DNA from 3 places in the Saccharopolyspora sp. CA-218241 genome. Region 2 is predicted to be linked to each of the others. Evidence: riboswitches for the same ligand, from Rfam matches in the RefSeq annotation. Region 2 holds a riboswitch; each other region holds the start of a gene.

Region 1 (6,510 bases), 2.6 Mb from region 2:
TGGATTGTTTTGTGTGTCCGCTGGTTGGCGGCTGCTCATGGGTTTCCCCCACCACTGTGTGTGGGTTGGGGGGTGTGGGTTGTCGGTGGCGATGGCGGGGAGGGTACGCCCGGTCCCATTCCGAACCCGGTAGCTAAGCTCCTTAGCGCTGATGGTACTGCACTCGTGAGGGTGTGGGAGAGTAAGACACCGCCGACACATTACGATGGAAGGGGCGGGGCACGAAGAACGAGGGTTCTTCGTGCCCCGCCCCTTCTTTTTTTTTGCGTGTGGGGTTCCGGGGCCTGATGGGCCGGGGGTCCCGCTTTTTTGTCTGCGCCCCCGGACCGGGTCGTGGGTGGGGGAGTTCCGTTCATCGGTGGATGGCAGAAGGGGACCTCCGCACGGCTGGGGAACCGTCCTGTCACCGCACCGGTCTCCGCGCGGCGGTGGGGCCCTCCCGCTCAGCGACTGAGCGGAAGGGCACCGCGGGCCGGGCGCCGCGTCGCGGCGGAGGAACTCAGTCCCAGGAGAGCGAGGCCCCGGACTGGTACTCGATGACCCGGGTCTCGAAGAAGTTCTTCTCCTTCTTCAGGTCCATCGCCTCGGACATCCACGGGAACGGGTTCGCTGTCTCCGGGAACACCGGGTCCAGGCCGAGCTGGGCGCAGCGCCGGTTGGTGATGAAGTGCATGTACTCGGCGCACTGGTCGGCGTTGATGCCGAGGATGCCGCGCGGCATGGTGTCCCGCCCGTAGGCGATCTCCAGTTCGCAGGCCTCGGTGAGCATCCGCCGCACCTCGGCCTGGAACTCCTCGCTCCACAGGTGCGGGTTCTCCAGCTTGATCTGGTTGATGCAGTCGATGCCGAAGTTCAGGTGGATCGACTCGTCGCGCAGGATGTACTGGTACTGCTCGGCGATGCCGACCATCTTGTTCCGCCTGCCCAGCGCGAGGATCTGGGCGAAGCCGGTGTAGAACCACATGCCTTCGAAGATGACGTAGAACGCGATGAGGTCCCGCAGGAACGCCTGGTCGGATTCGGCGGTGCCGGTGGCGAAATCCGGGTCCTCCAGGCTCTGCGTGTAGTGCAGCGCCCAGGCGTCCTTGTCCGCGATGGACGGGATCTCCCGGTACATGTTGAACAGCTCGCCCTCGTCGAGGCCGAGGCTCTCGCAGATGTACTGGAAGGTGTGGGTGTGCACGGCCTCCTCGAAGGCCTGGCGCAGCAGGTACTGGCGGCACTCGGGGTTGGTGATGTGCCGGTACACCGCGAGCACGATGTTGTTGGCCACCAGGGATTCGGCGGTGGCGAAGAAGCCGAGGTTGCGCTTGAGCAGTCGGCGCTCGTCCGCGGAGAGCCCGTCGGCGGACTTCCACAGCGAGATGTCGGCCTGCATCGAGATCTCGGTCGGCATCCAGTGGTTGTTGCACGCGGCGAGGTACTTCTCCCACGCCCAGCGGTACTTGAGCGGCAGCAGCTGGTTGACGTCGGCGCGGGCGTTGATCATCGCCTTGTCGCCGACGTCGATGCGGTCCGCGCCGCGGGCGATCTCGCCGAGGCCGGTGGCGTCGTGGTGCTGCACTGAGGTCATGGTGCGGTGCTCCTGGGTTCGGGTGCTCACTGGCAGGCTTCGCAGTCGGGATCGGTGACCGAGCACGCCGCCGCGACGTCGGCGGGCACGGCGGCCGGGACCGCGTTGAGCTTGCCGTCGGTGCCACGCAGGGTGCTCTTCTCCACGTGCGTGGCGCTGGTGGAGCGCAGGTAGTAGGTGGTCTTCAGGCCGCTGCGCCACGCCCGCCGGTACAGCTCGTCGAGGGTGCGACCGCTGGGCGCGGCCACGTAGAGGTTCAGCGACTGGGCTTGGTCGATCCACTTCTGCCTGCGCGCGGCGGCGTCGACCAGCCACTGCGGGGCCACCTCGAACGCGGTGGCGTAGAGCTGCTTGAGCCGGTCCGGGATCCGCTGGATCGGGGCGAGGCTGCCGTCGTGGTACTTCAGGTCGGCGACCATCGCCTCGTCCCAGAGCCCCGCCGCCTTGAGGTCGGACACGAGTTGCGGGTTGATGACGGTGAAGTCGCCGGACATGTTCGACTTGACGTAGAGGTTGCGGTACAGCGGTTCGACGGACTGCCCGACGCCGCAGATGTTGGAGATCGTCGCGGTGGGCGCGATCGCCATCACGTTGGAGTTGCGCATCCCGTCCCGCAGGACCTGCTCGCGCAGCGCGTGCCAGTCCAGGGTGGACGACCGGTCCAGGTCGACGTCGCCGCCGCGCGCCTCGGCCAGCAGCTCCAGCGAGTCGATCGGCAGCACGCCCCGGCTCCACAGCGACCCGTCGTAGGACTCGTAGCGCCCGCGTTCGGCGGCGAGCTCGCTGGAAGCGGCGATGGCGTGGTAGCTGATCAGCTCCATGCTGCGGTCGGCGAACTCCACCGCCTCGGCCGAGGCCATCGGGATGCGCTGGGCGAACAGCGCGTCGGCGTGCCCCATCAGGCCGAGGCCGACCGGCCGGTGCCGCAGGTTCGACCGGCGGGCCTCCGGGATCGTGTAGAAGTTGATGTCGATCACGTTGTCGAGCATCCGCACCGCGGTGCGCACGGTGCGCCGCAGCCGCGCCGCGTCGATGCCGTCGGGACCGACGTGCTGGGCCAGGTTCACCGACCCCAGGTTGCACACCGCGACCTCGTCGGCGCTGGTGTTGAGGGTGATCTCGGTGCACAGGTTGGAGGAGTGGACCACGCCGGCGTGCTGCTGCGGCGACCGCAGGTTGCACGGGTCCTTGAAGGTGATCCACGGGTGCCCGGTCTCGAACAGCATGGTGAGCATCCGGCGCCACAGGTCCACCGCGCGGACCCGGCGGAACACGGCGATCTCGCCCCGGTCGGCCGCCTGTTCGTAGGCCCGGTAGCGCTCGGCGAACGCGGTGCCGTAGAGGTCGTGCAGATCGGGCGTCTCGTCGGGGGAGAACAGCGTCCACTGCTCGTCGGCCTCGACGCGGCGCAGGAACTCGTCGGGCACCCAGTTCGCGGTGTTCATGTCGTGGGTGCGCCTGCGGTCGTCGCCGGTGTTCTTGCGCAGGTCGAGGAATTCCTCGACGTCGATGTGCCAGGTCTCCAGGTAGGCGCAGACCGCGCCCTTGCGCTTGCCGCCCTGGTTGACCGCGACCGCGGTGTCGTTGGCGATCTTGAGGAACGGCACCACGCCCTGCGAGTTGCCGTTGGTGCCGCGGATGTGCGCGCCGATGCCGCGCACCGGCGTCCAGTCGTTGCCGAGCCCGCCCGCGTACTTCGACAGCAGGGCGTTGTTGCTGATCGAGTGGAAGATCGCGGCGAGGTCGTCGTCCACCGTGGTCAGGAAGCACGACGAGAGCTGCGGGCGGGTGGTCCCGGCGTTGAACAGGGTCGGCGTCGAGCACATGAAGTCCATCGAGGACAGCAGCTCGTAGAACTCGATCGCCCGCGCCTCGCGGTCGTCCTCGCGCAGCGCCAGGCCCATCGCGACCCGCATGAAGAACGCCTGCGGCAGTTCGTAGCGGGTGCCGCCGACGTGCAGGAAGTAGCGGTCGTAGAGGGTCTGCAGGCCGAGGAACCCGAAGGCGAGGTCGCGGTCGGGCAGCAGGGCGCGGCCGAGCCGGTCCAGGTCGAACGAGGCCAGTTCCGGGGCGAGCTGACCGGCGTCGACGCCGAAGCGCACGTAGTCGGCGAAGTAGCCCGGGTACCGGTCGCGCATCTCGACCTGGTCGGCTTCCCGCGGCTGTCCGGCCAGCAGGCTCAGCACTTCGCGGCGCAGCTTGTCCAGCAGCAGCCGGGCGGTGACCGCGGAGTAGTTCGGTTCGACTTCGACCAGGGTGCGCGCGGCCATGATCTGCGCCAGCGCGAGTTCGTCACCGCTGATGCCGTCGTAGATGGTGCGCTGGACCTCGGCCAGCACGGCGTCGGCCGATACCCCGGTCAGGCCGTCGCACGCCTGCTGGACCACGGTGGACACCCGGGTCCAGGTCGGGGTGGCGAGTGTTGCGGTCACTTGGGCTCTCTCCCTCGCGAGCTCGGTGGACCACGACGGCGCACGGGGAGACCGCGGGGCGGTCGTCCGCGTGGACCCGCCCTCGAGGTCCCGGACAGGCACGCGCGCGGCGTGCCACCGGTGGCAGGTCTTCGGACTCACGGGCGGCCTACTGGTCGTGGCTTCCCAGGCTCGACGAGCCCAGTGCCGGATACGACGGTCGTTCCCGTTCACCGCTGCGGGGCAGTCCCGGACTCGCACCGGGTTCCCTCTTCGCCACCGGATCGCTCCGGTGGACCACCAGCGGGCCACACACTACATCTTGGGTCGACTCCTCTTTCGGATGGCCACATACCGGTGTGTCGGGCTTCCGGTCGACACACCCCGACCGGTCGCCGAGACTGGCGGGGCGGACCACGGGGAGAGGGGGATCCCGGCATGGGGGCCGTCGACGAGGCCGACTTGCGCAGGCTGCTCGCCCAGCTCAGCGTCGCGGACAAGGTCCGGTTGCTGACCGGGGCGGACCTGTGGACGCTGCACCCGCTCCCGGAGATCGGGCTGCGCCCGCTGGTGCTCTCCGACGGTCCGCACGGCGTGCGCGGCCCCACCTTCGACGAGCGCGACGCCTCGCTCCTGCTGCCGGTGGCCTCGGCGCTGGCCGCCACCTGGGACCGGGCGGCCGCGCGCACCGCGGGCGAGCTGCTCGGCGACGAGGCCCGCAGGCGCGGCGTGCACGTGGTGCTCGCGCCGACCGTCAACCTGCACCGCACCCCGTTCTCGGGCCGGCACTTCGAGAACTTCTCCGAGGACCCGCTGCTGGTCGCCGCGATGGGCGCCGAGGTCGTCGCGGGCGTCCAGTCCCGCGACGTGGCCGCCACGCCGAAGCACTTCGCGGCCAACGACAGCGAGACCGAACGGCTGTCCTACGACGTGCGGGTGGACGAGCGGACGCTGCGGGACGTCTACCTCGCCCCGTTCGAGCGGATCATCGCCGAAGCCGGGCCGTGGGCGCTGATGGCCGCCTGCAACTCGGTCCTCGGCCGGTCCATGACCGAGAACTCCTGGCTGCTCAACGACGTGCTCAAGGGCGAGTGGGACTGGGACGGCGCGGTGGTGTCGGACTGGTTCGCCACCCGCTCGGTGGAGGCCGCGGCGCTGGGCGGGCTGGACCTGGCCATGCCCGGGCCCGGCGGGCCGTGGCGGGAGCTGGGCGCCGCGGTGGAGGGCAACCGGGTGCCGGAATCCGTGCTCGACGACAAGGTGCTGCGGCTGCTGCGGCTGGCCGCCCGCACCGGGGCGCTCGGCCCGGAACGCGCGGAACCCGGTCCACCGCCGGAATCCGCCCGGCCCGCCCTCCGCGACCTGGCCACCCGCGGTTTCGTGCTGCTGCGCAACGAACCGGTGGACGGCGCGCCGCTGCTGCCGGTGCCGGGCGAGGTGTCCCGGATCGCGGTGATCGGGGAGAACGCGCTGCTGCCCGTGGTGCAGGGCGGTGGTTTCTCGCGCGTCAGCCCGCCGCACGTGGTCACCCCGCTGGACGGGGTGCGCGCCGCGTTCCCCGCCGCCGAGGTGTTCTACCAGCGCGGGGTGCACCACCGGCGGCTGCTCGACCCGATCCCGCGCGCGGCGGTGCGCGATCCCCGGGGCGAGGGGACCGGGCTGCGGGTGGAGCACCTCGACGCCGACGGCGAGGTGCTGCGCAGCGAGCTGCGCGGCACCGACCGGCTGCTCTGGGCGGGCGACCTGCCCGCGGGCACCGAACGGCTGCGGGTGCGCGGCGAGCTGGCCGCCGCGGAGGGCGAGCACCGGTTCGGCGTGCACGGTGCCGGCCGGGTGCGGCTGTCGGTGGCGGGACGCGAGGTGCTCGACGCCGACAACGTCGCCGGGCCCGTCGACGATCCGGTGGGCGAGCTGCTGGAGCCGCCCGAGCAGCGCGTCGACGTGGTGCTCGTCGACGCCGACGTCACCGGTCGGGCGGTGGAGCTGGAGGTCGAGTTCACCCCGGCCGAGCCCCGCGGGCTGGTCGTGCTCGGGCTCGGGCACCGGGACCAGGAGCGGGACGAGGCCAGCGAGCTCGCCGCCGTGCGCGCGGTGGCGCGGGAGGCCGACCTGGCGGTGGTCGTGGTCGGCACCCACGACGAGGTGGAGACCGAGGGGCGGGACCGGGTCTCGCTGAGCCTGCCCGGCACCCAGGACGAGCTGGTCCGCCGGGTGGTCGAGGCCAACCCGCGCACCGCCGTGGTGGTCAACGCGGGGGCGCCGGTGCTGATGCCGTGGGCCGACGAGGTGCCCGCGCTGCTGTGGACGTGGTTCGGCGGGCAGGAGTACGGGCACGCGTTGGGCGACGTGCTGCGCGGCGCGGCCGAGCCCGGCGGGCGGCTGCCGACGACGTTCCCGGCGGAGCTGGCCGACGTGCCGGTTCCGCTGCCCGGGGTGCTGCCGGTGCACGGCGAGCTGCACTACACCGAGGGATCGCTGATCGGCCACCGCGCCTACGCGGCGTACGGGGCCGAGCCCGCCTTCCAC
Region 2 (6,510 bases):
GTGATGGCGGCGACCCCGGCCGAGGCGGTACCGGAGACCGGGAGGAGCACCTCGCAGGTCCCGTCGCCCTCGGCGCCGCGCGCCAGCTTCGCCGGGCGGTCGCCGACGGTGGTCTCCGAGACCTGGTACTGCGACAGGTCGAGCTGCTCGACCGCGCGGTCCGGGTGCAGGTTGACCGCCACCCCGCCTTCCGGGACCTCCCAGCGGCACACCAGCGAGCCGAGCTTGTCCTCGCGCTCCCCGGGGCCCGGCACGCCCGCCGAGGGGTCGAGCAGGCCGCACGGGTCGACCTCCGCGAACGGCCCGGCGCTCGTGGCCGTCTCCCCGGCGGCGGTGGTCGCCGACTGCTCGGGCGGCGGCGAGGCGCTCGGGCCGCCGCAGGCCGTGCAGGTCAGCGCCACGGCGATCCCGCCGGTGACGAGCGCTCGCGGCATCGGACGACGCAACGGATTCACACTCCTGATCTCAAGCCTGCACGTCGAAGCGGCGGGAGTTCCCGTCGTCGACCTCCTGGTAGAGCTCGATGCCCTTGCGGATCGCCTCGACGACCTCCGGCACCCGGCTGCGCAACTGCCGGAGCATCTCCTCGTACGAGCGGCCGTCGTCGCCCGCGGCGACGAGCCGGTCGAAGTGCGCGATCTCCTGCCCGGCGGGGCTCGGACCCAGCGGCACCTTCTGCTTGAGCAGGTCGAGGTCCTGCCACATGCCGCGCATTTCCTCGCCCATGTCCTCGAAGATCCGGATGAGCTCCTCACCCGCTTCGGGAGTCACCTGGAACCGGCCGCCGTTGGCCGCGTTGATGATTCCCATCATGGCTTCGTTCGCGGCGGCGAGTCCCGCCACGGCACCGGCCGATTCGGCCATCTCGCACCGTCCCCGATTCGTTTCGACACGCCCCGGCAAACGGAAAGTTAGCACCTGTTGATCTGAGCGCGATGTCCCGCACCCGTGCGACGCCCGCCGCACCCGGGACCGCGCGGCGAACTGGACCCGAATGGGCCAACGGGATGGCCCCGAACGGCCGCGGACGGGAATCCTCCCGCGCACCGCCGGACCCGGCCCGGTAACCACAAGGCCCCGCGCTCCACCGGCCTGGGGGTTGCCGGGAGCGCGGGGGCACTCGGGAAGTCCACCTCTGGGGGTCAGGCGGACAGCGGCAACGGTACCAATGCGCCGCGCGATCCCGGCCGCGAAACGCCGAATCTCGTGACCGAACCGAGATCAGGCGGCGCGCTCCCGGTCCGGACGCGCCGCCCGGACCACCCCGGCGACGTTCTCCGCGGACAGCTCCTCCAACCGCAGCCGGGGCGCGTCGAGGGCCGTCGCTACCCGTCCCGCCAGGCCGAGCCGGACCGGACCGCTCTCGCAGTCGACGACCACCGAGGCCACCTCCATCCGGGAGAGGAGCCCGGCGGCGCGCACCGCGTCGTCCACCGCGCGGCGCGCGCGTTCCCGGGCCGAACCCGCCGCCGCGTCGACGGCGACGGTGGCCTTGCCATCGGTGAGCAGCACCAGCAGCGGGCGGCGCTGCGGATCGCGGGTCCGCTCGGTGCGCAGCACCGACCGCGCGGTGAGCAGCCCGTCGGCCAGCGGGGTCCGGCCACCGGTGCGCAGCGCGCGCATCCGGGTGGCGGCCACGTCCACCGACGAGGTGGGCGGCAGCGCCACCTCCGCCCCGTCGCCCCGGAACGCGACCACGCCGACCTTGTCCCGCCGCTGGTAGGCGTCCCGCAGCAGGGACAGCACCGCACCGCTGACCGCCGACATCCGCTCCCGCGCCGCCATCGACCCGGAGGCGTCGACCGCGAACAGCACGAGGTTGCCCTCGCGGCCCTCCCGGACCGCCCGGCGGACGTCCTCGCGGTGCAGCAGCAGGCCGGGTCCGCTGCGCCCGCGCGCCCGCTGGTGCGGGGCCGCCGCGGCGAGCGTGGCGGTCAGGTGCACGCCGTTGCCCTCCACCGCGGAAGCGCGGACCCCGCGCCCGGTGCGGGACCGGCTGCGCGAGCGCCGTCCCGGGGCGCCTTCGCCGAGTCCCGGCACCTCCAGCAGCCGCGCCCGGAAGGCCGGTTCCGGTGCCGCGGGCTGCCGGTCGGCACCGCCCGAGCCCTCGTCGCCGTCAGCGCCACCGCTGCGGCCGCCGTCGCCCTCGTCGCCGCTGTCGGGCGCACCGGCCCCGGGCCCGCCGTCATCGGGCCCGCCGTCATCGGGTCCGCCGTCATCGGGTCCGCCGTCGTCCGGACCGCCGTCATCGGGGCCGCCGTCCTCGGGAGCACCGCCGCCCGGGCCGTCCGGCGGCGGGTCGTCGTCGCCGTCCCCGGCGTGCTCGGCGGCCTCGGAGAGGGCCTGCTGCAACTGGTCCTCCGCCATCCCCGGCTCGTCGAACGGGTCGCGCCTGCGCCGGTGCGGCAGCGCCAGCCGGGCCGCCGTCTCGACGTCCTGCTCGGCCACCGCGTCCGCGCCGCGCCACGCCGCGTGCGCCACGGCGGTGCGGGCCAGCACCAGGTCGGCGCGCATCCCGTCGACCTCCAGCGCGGCGCACAGCGCGGAGATGCGGCGCAGCTCGGAATCCGGCAGCACCACGGCATCCAGCCGGGCGCGGGCCTCGACGATGCGCCGGGCCAGCTCCGCGTCGGCCTCCGCCCACTGCCCGGCGAAGCCCTCCGGGTCGTCCTCGAAGGCCAGCCGCCTGCGCACCACCTCGGTCCGGGTGGCGACCTCGCGGGCGGCGGCGACGTGCACGGTCAGGCCGAACCGGTCCAGGAGTTGCGGGCGCAGCTCGCCCTCCTCCGGGTTCATCGTGCCGACCAGCAGGAACGACGCGGCGTGCGAGACCGACACCCCGTCGCGCTCGACGTGCGCGCGACCCATCGCCGCGGCGTCCAGCAGCAGGTCGACCAGGTGGTCGTGCAGCAGGTTGACCTCGTCGACGTAGAGCACGCCCCGGTGCGCGGCGGCCAGCAGGCCGGGCTGGAAGGCGCGGACGCCCTCGGTCAGCGCGCGTTCCAGGTCCAGCGAGCCGATCAGCCGGTCCTCGGTGGCCCCGACCGGCAGCTCCACCAGCCCGGCCGGTCGGCGCTGGGCCACCACCGCGTCGTGCGGGCCGTCCGGGCACCGGTCGTCCAGCGCGTCGGGGGCGCACCCGAACCGGCAGCCCTCGACGACGTCGAGCGCGGGCAGCAGCCCCGCCAGCGCCCGCACCGCGGTCGACTTGGCGGTGCCCTTCTCACCGCGCACCAGCACCCCGCCGATGCGCGGGTGGATCGCGTTGAGCAGCAGCGCGAGCCGGAGGTCGTCGTGACCGACCACGGCGGAGAACGGGAAGCGCGCGGCGGCGCGCGGAGGAGCGGTCATGCCGGGTTCCTTCCTCGGGTGTCGGACGCCCCGGGTATCGGGAAGGAGGGGCCGCAGTGTCCTGGCTCCCGGATCGGCGCGGGCCGCCGGCCTTCCCAGGCATCGCCCGGTGGCACGTGGTGGCGGACCGCTCCCCGGTCACAGTGGCGCCGACCGCGCCGGATTCGCACCGGCTTCCTGCCGCACCCCTCGCGTGGATCACCCGGCATCGTCGCAGACCCCGATCACCGGACCAACACACCCGAGACCAGCGCCACGTCCCCACCCCACGGACTGTTTTCAGAATGGCCTGCGTGGCGGTGCGGGTGGCGGAACCTCAGCGGCCTTCTCGCTCCGGGCGCCCTTCTCGATGGATCGCCAATACACGGCATCAGGGCGTCCTCGCGAGAAGACCGCTGAGCGGTCACGTCCGAGCACGGGCGGCGGTGCCGGTTGACGGCCGCACCGCATGCGGCTCCGCCGCATTCCGAAAAGACCCCGAACTCGGGCAAGGGTGCCCCTCACTCAGTTCCTTTCGGATGAGATGAGTGGGGCGTCGGCCGCTTTCGGAGCTCAGCGGTGCCGTCGTCGTTGCGGCGCGGGGGATCAGGCGCGGCGCATCGGGACGTGGGGGATGCCGTCCTCCAGGTACTCCTCGCCGTCCTCGGCGAAGCCGAAGGAGCGGTAGAAGTCCACGGCGTAGGTCTGCGCGGAGAGCACGACCGGTCTGCGCCGGACCTCGGCGACGGCGGCGCGCATCAGCTTGCGCCCCAGCCCGAGGCCGCGGGCGCCCTGGGCGGTGCACACCCGGCCGATCCGGTAGACGCCGTCGGGGTCCTCCAGCAGGCGCAGGTAGCCGAGCACGAAACCATCGGCGGAATCGATCCAGAAGTGCCGGGTGGTCTCCTCGAGATCCCTGCCGTCGAGCTCCGGGTACGCGCACTGCTGCTCGGCGACGAAGACGTCGACGCGCAGGCGCAGCATCCGGTAGAAGTCGTCGGCGTCCAGGTCCGCGGTGTAGGCGCGGTGGACGGCGGTCGCGAGCGGCTGGAGGGTCACCTGAACCTGGATATCACAGCATCCGGCCGGAGGCCCTGGTCACCCGGGCCGGGAGTTGCCCACACCACTCGGCTGGAGCTGGTCGGCGAGCTCCGGGTAACCCCCGAGCCTGGTGTAGACGCCGGGGACGCCGGGCCGGCCGCAGCCGGTGCCGAAGGAGACGACCCCGGCGAGCCGCCCGCCCACCACGAACGGCCCGCCGGAGTCGCCTGCGCAGGCGTCGCGACCGCCCTCGGGCACCCCGGCGCAGAACATCTCGGTCCTGTCGTAGGTGGAGTAGGCCGCGGCGCAGGTCTGGTCGTCGGTGACCGGCACGGTCACCGAGCGCAACGTCGATGAGGACGCACCGCCCTCGCTGGTGCGCCCCCAGCCGTGGACCCGGCCGGTGGTGCCCGGCCGGTACGGCGCGGGGTCGCCGGGGGCGACCACCGGGATCGGCCGCTGCGGCAGCGGCGCGTCCAGGGTGAGCACGGCGAGGTCGTCGCCCTGCTCGAAGCCCGCGTACTCCGGGTGCACCCAGGTCCGCACCACGCGCCCGACGACACCGGCGCCGGTGCCGAGGTCGGTGCGCCCGGCGACGACCCGCAGGTCGGCGGGCCCGCGCCGAGAGCCCGTCCCGTCGACCACGCAGTGCGCGGCGGTGACCACCTCGACGGGGCTGACCAGCGCGCCACCGCAGAAGTGCCGCCCGGACCCGTCGGTGAGCGCGACCGCCCACGGCGCCCGGTCGGTGGAGTCGGGCCCGCCGCCGAGGACGCGCTCCTGGGGCCGCTCGTCCGCGTACGCGGGCTGGACCCCCGCGAGCACGGTCATCGCGCCCGCGAGCGCGATCCGCACCGGTCCGCTCCTGCTGCTGCCCACCACGTCGGCCCTCCACCGCCGGAACCCTGTCGCCGGACGGACCGTAGCCGGACCGATACCGGGAATGACGAGAGGGGAGTCACACGGTTCCGGGAAAATATTTCGCTATGATGGCTCTCGGCGACAAAATCTGCGCACCGATGCGCGATCGTTCGCCGATCCTCCCGAACCAGTACCACCGGCTCCGCCGCGTCTCCGCAGGCGGAGCGGCGAACTACGCCTGGTCGGGTGACACGAGATCAGCGCGAGGAGGAACCGCACGTGCTCCTGGACCCCACTCCGCTGCCCGCCTTCCTGCTGGCGAGCGCGGTCGTGATCCTCACCCCCGGAGTCGATGCCTTCCTGCTGCTGCGCACCTCGCTGAACGCGGGCCGCCGCGCCGGGCTGCTCGCCCTGGTCGGCATCCACACCGCCAGCGTGCTCCAGGTCGCGGCGGTGATCGGCGGCCTCGGCGCGCTGATCACCCGGCACCCGGCGGTGCTGTCGGTGCTGAAGTGGGTCGGCGCGGCGTACCTGGTCTACCTGGCCGGATCGATCCTGCGCGGGCTCTGGCTGGCCCGCCGGGCCGGCGCCGAAGGGCTGGCCGAGCCGGTGCCCGACCGGTCCAACCCGTTCCTGCGCGGGCTGCTGAGCAACCTGACCAACCCGAAGATGCTGCTGTTCAGCCTGGCGTTCCTGCCGCAGTTCGTCGGCGCCGCCGCGCAGCCCGCGGTGCAGCTCGTGGTGCTAGGCGTGATCTTCCTGGTGCTCGCCGCGTTCTGGGAGCTGACCATCGTGCTGGCCGCCGCCCGCATCGCCGACCGGCTCCGGCATCCCCGGGTCTCCCACTCGCTGGACCTGGTCAGCGTGGCGGCGTTCCTGACCATCTCGGTCGGGTTGGTGGCGAGCTGACCGCAGGCCGGTGAGCAGCGCCAGGACCGCCAGCCCGGCCAGCAGCGCCGGGGCGTCGGCGACCGGGGCGGCCAGCGCGAACAGGTACGGCGCGGCGAAGCCGAGGTAGGCGACCACCCAGAACACCGAGGTGAGCCGGGCCAGCCCGCCGGGCGCGGCGATCCGCCCGACCACGGTCAGGCAGTAGGTCGAGCAGCACCCGTAGCCCGCGCCGAGCAGCGCGCAGCAGGCCAGGGCGGCCAGCGGCATCCCGCGCGCCGCGGTCAGCGCGGCCAGCGCCAGCCCGAGGCCCAGCAGGCCCAGCCCCACCACCGCCGGGACCCGTTCGCCGCGGGCCGCGAGGCGGCGGGCCAGGGGCTGCACCAGCGC
Region 3 (6,510 bases), 2.5 Mb from region 2:
CGGAGCGCGGGATCGCCGGGCGGCGAGCCGGCGCGCACCCCGCGCTGGTCGGCGTCCCCGACCCCGGCGGGTCGGCTACCGGGCCGCCGCGGGCAGCTCCGCCGGGTCGCCCGCCGTCCACTGCGCCGGGTCCGGTCCCAGCTCGGCGAGCTGCTCGACCTGTTGCACGCACCACGGGGACACCCCGGCGCGTCCGGCGAGCACGTCGGCGCTGAACTCCTTCCACGGCACCCACCGCGCCGCGTCGACCTCGTCCGGGTTCGGGCTGGCCTCGCCATCGGTGAAGGCGAAGAACACCGGGCACATCTCGTTCTCCACCACGCCGTTGTCCATCACCGCCCGGTAGCGGAAGCGGGGCAGCGCGAGCGCCAGGTCCCGCACCGCCAGCCCGAGCTCCTCGCCGAGGCGCCGGGTGATCGCCTCCGGCAGCGGTTCGCCCGGGGCCGGGTGCCCGCAGCAGGTGTTGGTCCACACGCTCGGCCAGGTCCGCTTGTGGTGGGCGCGCTGGGTCAGCATGAACTCGCCGCGCCCGTTGAAGACGTAGCAGGAGAAGGCCAGGTGCAGCGGGGTCTCCCGGTGGTGCACCCCCGCCTTGTCCGCGACACCGACCGCCTCGCCGGAGTCGTCGAGCAGAACCACCTGTTCCACGGCGGGAACCCCCTTCGGGCGTAGCGGTACGACCGCACCACTTTACGATCATGGACGGTCGTGCGGAACGGGCGTCAGGTTAACCTCGGATGATCAGCGCGGGCATCCCCGCAGCGCCGGAACGCACCGAAAGTACGACCCGGCGCGGTCACCGCAGCCGGTAGCTGATCGCGGTGGTTGCCTCGCGGACCGCGGCCGCCATCTCGTCGAGCCGGTCCGCGACGCGCGTGGTCGGGCCCGCGATCGCCACCGAGGCGAGGGGCTGGGCGGAGGGCACGATGCCCGCCACCGCGGAGACGTCGGGCACGGTCTCGCCCCGGTTGCGGGCCACCCGCTCGGTGCGCACCTCGTCGAGCTCCTGCGCCACCCGGTCCCGCTCCGCCGGGTCGGCGACGTGGGCGCGCAGGTACTCGTCGCGGTGCGGCGCGGGCAGGTGCGCGAGCAGGCACTTGCCGGTGCTGGTCGGGTAGATCGGCCGCCGCTTGCGCAGCGGGGCCGAGTAGCGGATGAGCTGGGTCGATTCGATGGTGTCCAGGTACACGACGGAGTCCCCGACGAGCGCGCCCAGCATCACGGTCTCGTCGAACCGCTCGCGCAGGTCGCGCATGTGCGGGCGCGCGGCGTCGATCAGCGGGTTGCCGGGCGGGGCGAGCAGCGCGCCGACCGCCGGGCCGAGCAGGTAGGCGCCGTCGTGCTCGTGCAGGTAACCGTTGGCGACCAGGCCCTTCACCAAGCCGTGCACCGACGTCTTCGGTGCGTCGAGCACCCCGGCGAGCACGTTGAGCCGGACGCCGTGGGGATCGGCGGCCACCGCCTCCAGGATCGTGGTGACCCTGCTGACCGTCCGGTGCTCCTTCGCGGCGCCCGCGCGGGACCGGCCCGCTGATTCGCTCACGACGTCGCGCACCGCCTCTGTCCGGCTGCCGGGTGGGAACCCCCACCATAGCCCGGTGCCGGGATGGCCGAACGCGGCCCGTTCGGGGTATCAACGCAGACGGCACGCGAGGCGAGCGCGGGAGCGGGAGGTCCGATGGACGACGTGCGAGTGGCCGTGGTGACCGGAGCGGGTTCCGGGGTGGGGCGGGCGATCGCCCGCGCGCTGCTGGCGGCGGGCTACCGGGTGGTGCTGGCCGGGCGCCGGGCCGAGAAGCTGGACGAGACGGCGGGTCGGCGGCCGGGAGCGCTGGTGGTGCCCACCGACGTCGCCGACGAGGAATCGGTCGCGGCGCTGTTCGACGCCGTGCGCGAGCGCTGCGGGCGGCTGGACCTGCTGGTCAACAACGCGGGGATGTCCGGGGCGCCGGGTTCGGTCGGCGACGTGGACCCGGCGGACTGGGCGCGCGTCGTCGGGGTGAACCTGACCGGCTCGTTCCTCTGCGCGCACCACGCCTTCCGAGTGATGCGCGACCAGCGGCCCCGCGGCGGCCGGATCATCAACAACGGGTCGATCTCCGCGCACAGCCCGCGCCCGCGCAGCGTCGGCTACACCAGCACCAAGCACGCGATCACCGGGCTGACCAAGTCGATCTCGCTGGACGGCCGGGAGCACGACATCGCCTGCGGGCAGATCGACATCGGCAACGCCGCCACCGAGATGACCACCCGGATGGCCGAGGGCATCCCGCAGGCCGATGGGACGGTCCGCGCCGAGCCGACCTTCGACGTCCGGCACGTCGCCGAGGCCGTGCTCTACATGGCCGGGCTCCCGCTGTCGGCCAACGTCCAGTTCCTCACCGTCACCGCGACCGCGATGCCCTTCATCGGCCGCGGCTGAGCCGTCGCGGGCGAGGCCGCCGAGTGGTGGGGGAGGCGGCCCCGCCCGCGACGGGAGTGATCAGCGCAGCGACGGACGGATCCCGGCGGTCGCGATGATCACGTTCTCCAGCGCCTGCTCCACCTCGGTGTAGCCCCGCGTCTTGAGCCCGCAGTCGGGGTTGACCCACAGGCGTTCGGCGGGCACCGCGGCCAGCGCGGCCGTCAGCAGGTCGGTGACCTCCGCCGCGGTCGGGACCCGCGGCGAGTGGATGTCGTAGACGCCCGGGCCGACGCCCCGGGCGAAGCCGACCGCGTTGAGGTCGTCGAGCACCTCCATCCGGGAACGGGCCGCCTCGATGCTGGTGACGTCGGCGTCCAGCGCCACGATCGCGTCGATCACGTCGCCGAACTCGGAGTAGCACAGGTGCGTGTGGATCTGGGTGGAGTCGGCGATGCCGGACGTGGCCAGCCGGAAGGACGTCACCGCCCAGTCCAGGTACCCGGGCCGGTCCGCCTCGCGCAGCGGCAGCAGCTCGCGCAGGGCGGGCTCGTCCACCTGGACCACCCGGATGCCCGCGGCCTCCAGGTCGGCCACCTCGTCGCGGATGGCCAGGGCGACCTGGTCGGCGGTGGTGGCCAGCGGCTGGTCGTCGCGGACGAACGACCACGCCAGGATGGTGACCGGTCCGGTGAGCATCCCCTTGACCGGCTTCTCGGTGAGCTTCTGGGCGTAGGTGGCCCACTCCACGGTCATCGGGGCGGGGCGGGAGACGTCGCCGTAGAGGATCGGCGGGCGCACGCACCGCGACCCGTAGGACTGCACCCAGCCGAATTCGGTGCTGGCGAACCCGTCGAGGTGCTCGGAGAAGTACTGCACCATGTCGTTGCGCTCGGGTTCGCCGTGCACCAGCACGTCGAGGCCGAGCCGCTCCTGCACCCGGATCACCCGCTCGATCTCGTCGCGCATCCGCTGCTGGTAGGTCGCCGGGTCGATGCGTCCGGCGCGCAGCGCCGCGCGCGCCTTGCGGACGTCGGTGGTCTGCGGGAAGGAACCGATCGTGGTGCTCGGCAGCGGCGGCAACCGCAACGACCGCTGCTGGGCCTCCTGCCGCCCGGCGTAGTCACCGCGCCGCGCGTGCTCCGGGCGCAGCGAGTCCAGCCGGGCCCGGACCCGGTTGTCGCGCACCGAGTCGGCACCGGCCCGGTCGGCGACCGCGCGCCGGGCGGCGGCGAGCTCGTCGGCCACCACCTCGCGCCCGTCGCGCAGCGCCCGGCCGAGGACCACGACCTCGTCGACCTTCTGCCGCGCGAAGGCCAGCCAGGACGCCACCCGCGCGTCCAAGGCGGTCTCGGCCTCGACGTCGTAGGGCACGTGCAGCAGCGAGCAGGACGTGCCGACCGCGACCTCGCCCGCCAGGCCCAGCAGGGTCGCGGCGGTGGACAGCGCGCCGTCCAGGTCGGTGCGCCAGACGTTGCGGCCGTCGACCAGTCCGGCGACCAGCGCCTTGTCCGCCAGGCCGCGCACCGACGGGAGCCGGTCCAGCGCCGACCGCCCGGCGACCAGGTCCACCGCCAGCGCCTCGACCGGGGTGGCGGCCAGCTCGCCGAGCGCCTCGCCCAGATCGCCGAAGTAGCCGGCCGCCAGGATCTTCGGCCGCTCGGTCAGCTCGCCCAGGCGCCGGTAGGCGGCGCGCAGCGCGGCCAGCTCGGCGGGGGAGCGGTCGGCGGCGAAGGCGGGCTCGTCGAGCTGCACCCACTCCGCGCCCGCGCGGTGCAGCTCACCGAGCAGCTCGGCGTAGGCGGTCAGCAGGTCGTCGAGCCGGTCCAGCGGGCGGAACGACTCCGGCGCCTGGTCGTCCGATTTGGACAGCAGCAGGAAGGTCAGTGGCCCGACCAGCACCGGACGGGTGGTCACGCCCGCTTCCAGGGCTTCCTGGTACTGGTCCACAGGGGACTGGTCGGACAGCGAGAACCGCGTGTCCGGGCCGATTTCCGGGACGAGGTAGTGGTAGTTGGTGTCGAACCACTTGGTCATCTCCAGCGGCGGCGTGGACTCCACCCCGCGCGCCATCGCGAAGTAGGTGTCCAGCGGGCTCAGCCCGAGCGCGGTGAACCGTTCGGGTACCGCACCGAAGACGACCGCGGTGTCGAGCACCTGGTCGTAGTACGAGAACGTGTTGCCCGGCACCGAATTCAGTCCGGCCTCGTGCAGCGAGCGCCACGTGTCCACCCGCAGGCCGCGGGCGACCTCCCGGAGTTCCGGCTCGCCGATCCGCCCGGCCCAGTAGCGTTCCAAGGCTCGTTTGAGCTCCCGGTCGGGGCCGATCCGGGGGTAGCCCAGCACGGTGGAACCGATCGTGGTTGTCAACGCTCTCTCCTCGCGAGCTCGACGACAGGAGTCCGAGACCGGGAGAGCGCAGGGCGCGACGGCGCGACGAGCTGCCGCGCGGGCGTCCGGCAGGCCCTCCCTCGGGGCCTCGAACAGCGCGCACCGCTCCGGCGCGCGCACCGGTGGCAGGTCTTCGGACTCACGGGCGCTTCCCGGCGTCGCCGGGGATTCCTACTGGCCGTCGCTTCCCGGGCCTGGTGGCCCAGTGCTGATCCCGGTCGTGGACCGGGGACGGCGTTGGTTCCCGTTCACCGCTGCGGGGCAGTCCCGGATTCGCACCGGGTTCCCTCTTGCCTCGGCCGCTCCCGCCCGGTCGGGCGGAGGCGGCCGAACCACCAGCACGGATCAGGCTAGCCGCCGACCTCGCGTTGGCAAGGGCGCCCGCCGCCACGAGCGTCCCCGCGCGCCGGGCGCGGCGCCCGTTGACGTCGCCTTTCGATCCGCCGCGCCGCCGCGGTGAGATCCCGGACACACCGTCGCGCGGGCGCCCGCCCGCCGCCGAGCCGGACGGACCGGTGGGCCCCCGCAGTGGACGTCCGCTCAGCGCTGCGCCGGGTCGGCGGGGAGCCGGTCGAGGGGCATCCCGAACACCTCGCGGTAGGTCGCCAGCGCTTCGTCCTCGGTGAGGGTCCGCTCGGTGCGCTCGCCGTGCTCGGTGCGGACCAGTCGTGTTCCGCTGAGGGTGACCCGGCCCGCTCCGGTGCGCAGCGAGCAGGTCGGACCGCGGGTGAACGGCGAGCGCGGCGAGGTCTGCTGGTACCAGCAGGTGGGCTCGAAGTCGCGCAGCGCGCGGGGGCGGGGCTCCAGCCGGTACTGCGGCTCGCCGTCGCGCAGCAGGTCCAGGTCGCCGGACGCCGCGTCGACCGGGCGGAGGGCGAACGAGCCTTCCGGGTCGGGCTGCTCGCCGGTGCTCGCCATCCGCAGCGGGTGCACGGGGTTGCGGCCGAAGCCGACGTCGACCAGCCACGGCTCGTCGAGGTCGACCCGCAGCGCCAGGTGGTCCATCGGCGGACCCGGCTGCTCGGGGGTGGCGAAGACCCGCGCGGCGAGCAGTTCCACCCGGTAGCCGAGCGCGGTCAGCAGCGCCGCGAACAGCCCGTTGAGCTCGTAGCAGAAGCCGCCCCGGCGGCGCCGCACGATCTTGTCGACCAGGTGCTCCTCGGTCAGCTCGACCAGCTCGCCGAGGTGGATGTCGAGGTTCTCGAACGGCACCGAGGTCAGGTGCCCGGACTGGAGCGCGTGCAGGGTCGTCGCGTCGGGCGGCCCGACCGCCTCGATCCCGATCCGGGCCAGGTACCGCTCGGTGGTGGCATCGTCCACACGACCATTCTGGCACATCACCTCATGTCCACAGTAGACACCAGCGGCCGGGTGGGGGATATGATCCCGCGAACGGCGGTGCTCGCGCCCCGGGACCTGGGAGGATGGCACGGATGACGGCTGGCGGGCGAGAGGACGAGCGGACCGGGCCGACCGCGGCTGACGTGGCGGCGCTGGCCGGGGTGTCCCGGGCGACGGTGTCGTACGTGCTCAACGGGCTCGTCGACGAGCGGATCGGGCCCGAGACCTGGGCCGAGGTGCGGGCCGTCGCCCGCGAGCTCGGCTACGTCCCGCCCGGCGGCCGCCGGACGACCGGGCACGAGCTGGTCATCGGCCACCTGGGCGGCGAGCGGATGACCCTCGCGCGACTGGCCACCGCGGGGCTGGACCGGCTCGCC

Evidence for each region. Region 2 has a riboswitch for cobalamin ahead of ACQP0T_RS21615 (VWA domain-containing protein). Riboswitches for the same ligand answer to the same signal wherever they lie in the genome.
Region 1: it holds a riboswitch for cobalamin, as region 2 does, so the genes downstream of both, ACQP0T_RS06140 (ribonucleoside-diphosphate reductase subunit alpha) here and ACQP0T_RS21615 (VWA domain-containing protein) in region 2, are expected to answer to the same signal.
Region 3: it holds a riboswitch for cobalamin, as region 2 does, so the genes downstream of both, metE (5-methyltetrahydropteroyltriglutamate--homocysteine S-methyltransferase) here and ACQP0T_RS21615 (VWA domain-containing protein) in region 2, are expected to answer to the same signal.

The regions. Positions count from the first base shown of each region.
Region 1 is NZ_CP191860.1:1,231,685-1,238,194, forward strand. Features, by position in the region: rRNA gene rrf (5S ribosomal RNA) at 82-198, shown strand; gene ACQP0T_RS06135 (ribonucleotide-diphosphate reductase subunit beta) at 500-1,573, opposite strand; gene ACQP0T_RS06140 (ribonucleoside-diphosphate reductase subunit alpha) at 1,600-4,005, opposite strand; cobalamin riboswitch at 4,111-4,301, opposite strand; gene ACQP0T_RS06145 (glycoside hydrolase family 3 protein) at 4,423-6,510, shown strand, end outside.
Region 2 is NZ_CP191860.1:4,543,237-4,549,746, forward strand. Features, by position in the region: gene ACQP0T_RS21605 (DUF3558 family protein) at 1-434, opposite strand, end outside; gene ACQP0T_RS21610 (hypothetical protein) at 466-864, opposite strand; gene ACQP0T_RS21615 (VWA domain-containing protein) at 1,222-3,351, opposite strand; cobalamin riboswitch at 3,406-3,531, opposite strand; gene ACQP0T_RS21620 (GNAT family N-acetyltransferase) at 3,937-4,389, opposite strand; gene ACQP0T_RS21625 (S1 family peptidase) at 4,429-5,250, opposite strand; gene ACQP0T_RS21630 (LysE family translocator) at 5,479-6,141, shown strand; partial or broken gene ACQP0T_RS21635 (MFS transporter) at 6,247-6,510, opposite strand, start outside.
Region 3 is NZ_CP191860.1:2,039,603-2,046,112, forward strand. Features, by position in the region: gene idi (isopentenyl-diphosphate Delta-isomerase) at 76-648, opposite strand; gene ACQP0T_RS09965 (IclR family transcriptional regulator) at 797-1,543, opposite strand; gene ACQP0T_RS09970 (SDR family oxidoreductase) at 1,679-2,422, shown strand; gene metE (5-methyltetrahydropteroyltriglutamate--homocysteine S-methyltransferase) at 2,483-4,771, opposite strand; cobalamin riboswitch at 4,900-5,144, opposite strand; gene ACQP0T_RS09980 (arylamine N-acetyltransferase family protein) at 5,333-6,112, opposite strand; gene ACQP0T_RS09985 (LacI family DNA-binding transcriptional regulator) at 6,226-6,510, shown strand, end outside.